Regions from separate parts of the Pseudomonas sp. MF08875 genome, predicted to be linked through region 1. Evidence: riboswitches for the same ligand, from Rfam matches in the RefSeq annotation. Region 1 holds a riboswitch; the other holds the start of a gene.

Region 1 (3,775 bases):
CGGTCATCGCTCAGGGCCGCCACCAGCACTTCGGCGCAGTCGTTGATGCCTTCGACCTTGAGCTTCATGAACTCACTGGAACGCTCACCCAACGCCTCGGCGGTGCGCACCCGTTCCTCTTCCACCAACTGCTGGATGCGCCCGCGCAGCGCCCGGTCGCTGATGCGGATAAAGCGCCAGGGCTGCATCAGCCCCACGCTGGGGGCGCAATGGGCGGCTTCGAGCAAGCGGCGCAGCAACGCCGGCGCCACCGTGCCGCCGCTGAAGTGGCGCATGTCACGGCGCTCGGCGATGGCGCGGTAGACGGCGGCGCGGTCGGCCTCTGGGAAGGCGTTGTCGGTCATTGGCTTATCGCGAGCAGGCTCGCTCCCACAGGAGTTTCACCGGCCTCTGTGGGAGCGAGCCTGCTCGCGATAGCGGTCTGGGGCATAAACAAAGCCGCCACCGCCCGCGGGTTGGACGGAAAGTAAAAGTGCACATAGGAGGCCGTCATCCGCCCGTCCCGGTACACCGCTTCGGCGCCGCGCCCGCCGTTGGGGCTCAGGCCCCGGGCGATGGGGGCCAGCGTGGTGGTGGTCAGCGAATGGTGATAGGTGTGGCCACGCAGGCTGCCTTCGGGCAGGTCCACCGTTTGCAGGGCCAGGGCCGCCAAGCGTTTTTGCATCACCGCAGCGCCCGGCAACAGGCCCAGCAGCGGTGCACTCACGCCTTCGACGTCCGTGAGGGAGTCGAGCAGATACAGCATGCCGCCGCACTCGGCCAACAACGGTTTGCCCGCGCGGTGGTGGGCGCGGATAGCCTCCAGCATCGGCGTGTTCTGCGCCAACGCGACGTGGTGCAACTCCGGGTAACCGCCGGGCAGGTAAAGGCTGTCGGCCTCGGGCAACCCGCTGTCATGAATAGGTGAGAAGAAGTGCAACTGGGCGCCCATCGCCCGCAGCAGGTCGAGGCTGGCGCCATAGGTGAAGGCGAACGCCTCGTCCCGCGCCACGGCGATGCGCACGCCGGCCAACAACGGCTCGGCAACCACCGGCTGGGGCGCGGCGAAGGCCACGGCGGGCGGCAGGGCCACTTCGCAACTGCTGGCCAGAGCCGTGGCGGCCGCGTCCAGGCGCAGGTCGAGGTCGTTCAGTTCACTGGCCTGCACCAGGCCTAGGTGGCGGCTGGGCAGCTCGATGCCCGTCTCGCGGGACAACGCGCCGTACCAGCGCAGGCCTTCGGTGAGGCTGCCTTCGAGCAGTTGCGCATGGCGCAGGGTGCCGACGCGGTTGGCCAGCACCCCGGCAAAGGGCAGGTCCGGTTGGTAGCGCGCCAGGCCCAGGGCCAGGGCGCCGAAGGTCTGGGCCATGGCGGTGCCGTCGATCACGCCCAGCACCGGCACGCCGAAGTGGCGCGCCAGGTCGGCACTGGAGGGCGTGCCGTCGAACAGGCCCATGACGCCTTCGATCAGGATCAGGTCGGCCTCCCCCGCCGCTTCCCACAACAGGCGACGGCTTTCCTGCTCGCCCACCATCCACATATCCAGTTGGTACACCGGCGCACCGCTGGCACGCTCCAGAATCATCGGGTCGAGAAAGTCCGGGCCGCATTTGAACACGCGCACCTGGCGCCCCTGGTTACGATGCAGGCGCGCCAGGGCGGCGGTGACCGTGGTTTTGCCCTGGCCGGACGCCGGCGCCGCAATCAGCACGGCCGGGCACTGGCGCACACTCACAATTCGATGCCTTTTTGCGCCTTGATGCCGGCCTGGAAGGCGTGCTTGAGCAGGCCCATTTCGGTGACGGTGTCGGCCAGCTCGATCATTTGCTCCTTGGCCCCACGGCCGGTGACCACCACGTGTTGCATCGGCGGGCGGGCCTGCAGGTCGCTGAGCACTTGGTCCAGGTCCAGGTAGCCGTGCTTGAGGGCGATGTTCAGTTCATCGAGCACCACCAGGCCAATGGCCGGGTCGCTGAGCAACTGGCGCGATACCGCCCACGCCGCTTGGGCGGCGGCGATGTCGCGCTGGCGGTCCTGGGTTTCCCAGGTGAAGCCTTCGCCCATCACGTGAAAGCGCACCTGCTCGGGGAAACGGCGGAAAAACAACTCCTCGCCCGTGCTGTTGCGGCCCTTGATGAACTGCACCACGCCGCACTGCATGCCGTGGCCCATGGCGCGGGCGAGCATGCCGAACGCCGAGCTGCTCTTGCCCTTGCCGTTGCCGCTGAGCACCAGCAGCAAGCCGCACTCGTTGGGCGAGTTGGCGATGCGTTCATCGATCACGGCTTTTTTGCGCAGCATGCGCGCCAGGTGGCGCTCGTCGCGTTCGGGGGAATCGGTCATGGGGCAGCTCTCCGTTGGGGCTGGATAACGGCGGGCAGGAATAAAGGACGGCAACAAGCCTGGCATCGCCCACCGTGATGCCGTTGGATGGATCAGGCCGGTCTCCGGGCTCATGAGTGGGTTGCCCCGGGCGGTGCGCCTTCCCATGCCCGGGTGGGCACAGTGGCAAAAAGCACAGCCTTGACTCATTTACCGTTGCGGGGGCAGCGCCGGGATCGTGACCGCGCGCTTGGCGCACGCACTCACCGGCTTCCCTGTTTCACCCTGTCGACCGCTGGCCACAGGGCACCTGAAACAAGCGGCGAAGGTTAGAGGGTTGGGGGTGGAGCGTCAATGAAACCCGGGGCCGCCAGGGTTGATTGACTGCGATGGGTCAATAAACGGGCGCCAATCTTGTGCCAGGCTGGAAGCGGCGATATCAAATAGCCATAACCCAAACACGATCGACTCAAGGGAGTGAACGATGCAAGGCATGATTATCAGCAACCCCAAGCTGGAATTTTTGCGACCGATGCTGGAGCGCTGGTTTGACTGCATCGATCGCTACAACCGGGTGCGCGGCGACAACAAGGCGCCGTACTGGTCAGACGAGCGGGCCAACCTGGGGCTGCTCTCGGCCGCAGCCTGGATGGCCGAAATGGTCACCCTGGAACATGCGCCCACCAAAAAGCAGTTGGAAAACGGTGAGCGCAATGCCCGCGCCGACCTGTACATCGCCAGCAAGGACGAATGGGCCTACGTGCAAGCCAGCCAGCGCTGGCCCCAGATCAACCACCTGAACCTGGAGCAGGCCCTGCTCGATATCACCAGCGCCGCCCGCCGCATCAGCTACCCCAGCGACCTGAAGCTGGGCTGCCTGTTCGTCGCCCCGCAAAAAACCCAGCACAGCGCCACCCCCGAAGAACTCCAGGACATGGTCGACGACCTGCAAAAGGAGTACAGCTGCGCCGTGGCCTGGTACTTCCCCTATGCCTACCGCAAGTTGCGCAACGAGGCGGGCAACTACCAACCCGGCATCGCCGTGCTGTTCAAAGAGGCTCGCGGATAAGGTTGAACCCCGCGCCGCGCCCACTGCCCTATGCTTACCGCCGCGTACTCATAGGGAAATGCCCATGTTCAAGCCTCGCTCCGCCTTTATCGTTGTGCTCGCCGCCGGGTTGGTTGCCTGCGGCGAGACGTCCACCTTGCAAGTTTCCGACGGCACCGGGCCGTCGCCGCGCCTGCCGGCGCCGAACAAAACCCTGATCCCCACCGTCAACGTCGCCCCGGCCATCGGCTGGCCGGCGGGCGGCAAACCCGTGGCGGCGGCCGGCACCCAGGTCGCCGCGTTCGCCGAAGGCCTGGAGCACCCGCGCTAGCTTTACGTGCTGCCCAACGGCGACGTGCTGGTGGCCGAAACCAACGCCCCGGCCAAACCCGAGGACAGCACCGGGTTGCGCGGCTGGATCAGCGA
Region 2 (3,775 bases), on a different contig from region 1:
CGCCAGGCAACCGGGCTCCTTGAGGCTGGCCACCGCGATGGGTAAGGGGTTGAGGCCCGCCGCCTGCAAGCGCTGGCAGAACACATCGATGAACCCGGTGTTCGCCGCTTGCAAGTGGGAGCGGTAGAACAGCACCGCCGCCACGGCTTGCCCGGGCTGCCAGTCGGTATGCCATTGGCTTAGGCTGGCGTGGCCATGGCGAGGGTGGTAGATGGCGCTGCGCGGCAGCACCTGGGGCTCGCCCCACGAATAGTCGCGGCCCAGCCAGCCACTGGCCAGGCAGCGGTAGAAATCCAGGGCATTGCCCAAACCGCCCTGGCGCAAAAACTGCCACAGGCGATCGCGCTCGGGCGCGGCCACGGTGCTCAGGTCGCTCAGCTCCGGGTCGGGGCGGTCGTCCCCCGGCACCAGAATCAGTTGCACGCCGCGCTCGGCCAGTTGCACCAGGCGTTCGATGCCGTAGCGCCAATAGCCGATGCCGCCGTGCAGGGATATCAGGATGACCTTGGCGTGTTGCAGCACCTGCTCGACGTAGAGGTCCACCGAGGCGTGGTTCTGCACCTGCATCGGGTTGGCCAGGCGCAGGCTGGGGTAATCCTCGGGCAGTTGCCGGGCGGCTTCGGCCAGCAGTGCCAAGCTGGAATCGCCGCTGCACAGGACCACCAGTTCGGCGGGGGTTTGCCCCAGGTCGGCGATGTTGTCATCGGCGACGAAACCACCGGGTTGGGTCCTGAGCAGGTGCATGGGTCAGGCGCCGAGAGCGGCGCGCAGTTGCGCTTCGAGTTGGGCGGCATCCAGGTCTTGGCCGATCAACACCAGGTGGGTGGTGCGCGGCTCGTCGCTGCGCCAGGCGCGGTCGAAGTGCTTGTCGAAACGGCTGCCCACGCCCTGGATCAGCAAACGCATCGGCTTGCCCGGGATGGCGGCAAAACCCTTGACCCGCAAGATGCCGTGCTTGACCACCAACTCGTTAAGGGCGGCCAGCAGCAAGCTTTCGTCGGCCTGGGGCAGCTCGATGGAAATGGAGTCGAACGCGTCGTGATCGTGGTCATCTTCGCCGCCATCGCCGTGATGGTGGTCGTGGTGGCTGTGGCGCCCGTCGATGTGCTCTTCGGAACCGGCGCCCAGGCCGATCAGCACGTCCAGGGGCACGCGACCGCTGCTGGCTTCGATGATCTTCACCGCCGGCGGCAGTTCTTCGGCCACTTCCTGGCGCACGCGCTCCAGGTCTTGCGGGGCGATCAGGTCGGTTTTATTGAGGATCACCAGGTCGGCGCTGGCCAATTGGTCGGCGAACAACTCGTGCAACGGCGACTCGTGGTCCAGGTTGGGGTCGAGTTTGCGCTGGGCGTCCACCTGGTCGGGGAAAGCGGCAAAGGTGCCGGCGGCCACGGCCGGGCTGTCAACCACGGTAATCACCGCATCGACGGTGCAGGCGCTGCGGATTTCCGGCCACTGGAAGGCTTGCACCAACGGTTTGGGCAGGGCCAGGCCGGAGGTTTCGATGAGGATGTGGTCCAGATCGGCGCGGCGCGCCACCAGTTCGCGCATCACCGGGAAGAACTCTTCCTGCACCGTGCAGCACAGGCAGCCGTTGGCCAGTTCATAGACGCGGCCGTTGGCTTCTTCTTCGGTGCAGCCGATGGCGCACTGCTTGAGGATTTCGCCGTCGATGCCCAGCTCGCCGAACTCATTGACGATCACCGCGATACGCCGGCCCTGGGCGTTGTCGAGCATGTGGCGCAGCAAGGTGGTTTTGCCCGAACCGAGGAACCCGGTGACGATGGTGACGGGGAGTTTGGCCAGTGTTTTCATCGGATGCCCTTTGGCAAAGGGGGCGGGCATACGGGACGGCTGGCCGGGCGCGGGGGGCGCCAAGGCAGATTTCGCCACCGGATCACCCCGCCCGGTTGAATGTGAGAATCAGTGACGAGGCAGGTCTCCTGGCTGACGGTGGGCCAGTCCTTGGACTGGCATTCGCTGCGCCTTCCCGCTTGGCCCGAAGGCATCAGCAGTGGCGTGGCAGCGAACAGCACCGTTCACAGTTGCGGGGGCAGCCGCGGCATTGACCGCGTTCCCTTCTTAGCTTCGGCACGGGCCGAAGAACCTCGAACGCGCAAGGCTACGCAGTGCGTAGGGGCGGGTCAATGCCGGGCGCCTCGGGCATTTGACGCCCCGCCCTCGCCCATGCTCTCCTACGCACCTTGTTACAGGTGCCCTTGACAGGGTGAAACGGGAAACCGGTGGATCATGTGCTTTACTCAAGCCCTTGATGAATCCGGTGCTGCCCCCGCAACGGTAAGCGAGAGAGGAATCACAGCCACTGTGCCAACCGGCATGGGAAGGCGATTCCAGCAGGCCACGGCGCAAGCCCGGCCCCTCGCGAGCCCGGAGACCGGCCAGTGACACGACAGTGCGCCCCCACGGCCACTTTCACCCAACAAACCCGCGGTGGGCGGGCGCTGTCTGAAGCCCTGCGGGCCCGCCTCGCAGGGGTTTGCATGCGCTCGATCCGCCCTGACACCACAAAGGGAAGCGCCATGTCGATCATCAGCAGCACTCGCCATACCGGCACCGCCAGCAGCACCGCCACCTTGAGCCAACGCCTCACTGCCGCCATCGGCGCGTCGATTTTGGGCGCGTGCCTGGTGTATTTCGCCGGGTTCTCCCACATCGAAGCGGTGCACAACACCGCCCACGATACCCGCCACAGCGCCGCGTTCCCGTGCCATTGAGACCTGCCGCCATGATTAAGCGCATCGCCCAAACCGCAGGTTTCACCGGCCTGCTGGCCGCCCTGCTGCTGACCCTGCTGCAAAGCTTCTGGGTCGCGCCGTTGATCCTCCAGGCCGAAACCTATGAAAGCGCCCCGGCGGCCCAGGCCCATGAACACGCCGACAGTGGCGGCGCCGCCCACAGCCACGACGCCGAGGCCTGGGAGCCCGAAGACGGCTGGCAGCGCGTGCTGTCCACCACCGGCGGCAACCTGGTGGTGGCAGTCGGTTTCGCCCTGATGCTGGCCGGGCTCTACACCCTGCGCGCGCCCAACAGCACCGTGCAAGGCTTGTTCTGGGGCCTGGCCGGTTATGCGACCTTCTGCCTGGCGCCGACCCTGGGCCTGCCACCGGAATTGCCGGGCACCGCTGCCGCCGACCTGGCGCAACGGCAGATGTGGTGGGTCGGCACCGCCGCGTCCACTGCCGCGGGCATCGCCCTGGTGGTGTTCGGCAGGCACTGGGCGCTGAAGATCCTCGGCGCGGCGATCCTGGCCGTGCCACACGTGATCGGCGCGCCGCAGCCAGAAGTGCATTCGATGCTGGCCCCCGAAGCCCTCGAAGCGCAGTTCAAGATCGCCTCGCAACTGACCAATGCCGCGTTCTGGCTGGCCCTGGGCCTGATTAGCGCGTGGTTGTTCCGCCGCAAGGGTGGCGCCTCATACCCGGCGTGAACCGCCCCAGCCCGGCGCCGATCCTGGTGATCGGCCTGGGCTGTCAGCGGGGCTGCCCCGCCAGCACGCTGCGCGCGTTGCTCGACCAGGCCCTGCAAGCCCACCGCATCGACCTGGACGCGGTGCAAGCCCTGGCCAGCATCGACCTCAAGCGCCACGAACCGGGTCTGCTGGAACTGGCGGCGCAATTGGGCTTGCCGTTGACCTGCTTCAGTAGCGTGGAACTGGCCACCTATCAAGATCAACTGAGCCATCAATCTCAGATCGCTTTCGAGCGCACCGGGTGCTACGGCATCGCCGAAAGCGCCGCCCTGGCCCTGGCCGAGC

The links. Region 1 has a riboswitch for cobalamin ahead of cobO (cob(I)yrinic acid a,c-diamide adenosyltransferase). Riboswitches for the same ligand answer to the same signal wherever they lie in the genome.
Region 2: linked by a shared signal. The riboswitch ahead of cobW (cobalamin biosynthesis protein CobW) and the one ahead of cobO (cob(I)yrinic acid a,c-diamide adenosyltransferase) in region 1 are both predicted to bind cobalamin.

What each region holds. Positions count from the first base shown of each region.
Region 1 is NZ_JCBCUW010000013.1:98,110-101,884, reverse strand. It holds gene bluB (5,6-dimethylbenzimidazole synthase) at 1-344, opposite strand, end outside; gene AC19YT_RS10075 (cobyrinic acid a,c-diamide synthase CobB) at 341-1,717, opposite strand; gene cobO (cob(I)yrinic acid a,c-diamide adenosyltransferase) at 1,711-2,322, opposite strand; cobalamin riboswitch at 2,401-2,630, opposite strand; gene AC19YT_RS10065 (hypothetical protein) at 2,786-3,370, shown strand; partial or broken gene AC19YT_RS10060 (PQQ-dependent sugar dehydrogenase) at 3,435-3,775, shown strand, end outside.
Region 2 is NZ_JCBCUW010000004.1:42,959-46,733, reverse strand. It holds gene cobN (cobaltochelatase subunit CobN) at 1-744, opposite strand, end outside; gene cobW (cobalamin biosynthesis protein CobW) at 748-1,815, opposite strand; cobalamin riboswitch at 1,917-2,126, opposite strand; cobalamin riboswitch at 2,195-2,418, shown strand; gene AC19YT_RS03345 (CbtB domain-containing protein) at 2,541-2,735, shown strand; gene AC19YT_RS03340 (CbtA family protein) at 2,747-3,448, shown strand; gene AC19YT_RS03335 (cobalamin biosynthesis protein) at 3,445-3,775, shown strand, end outside.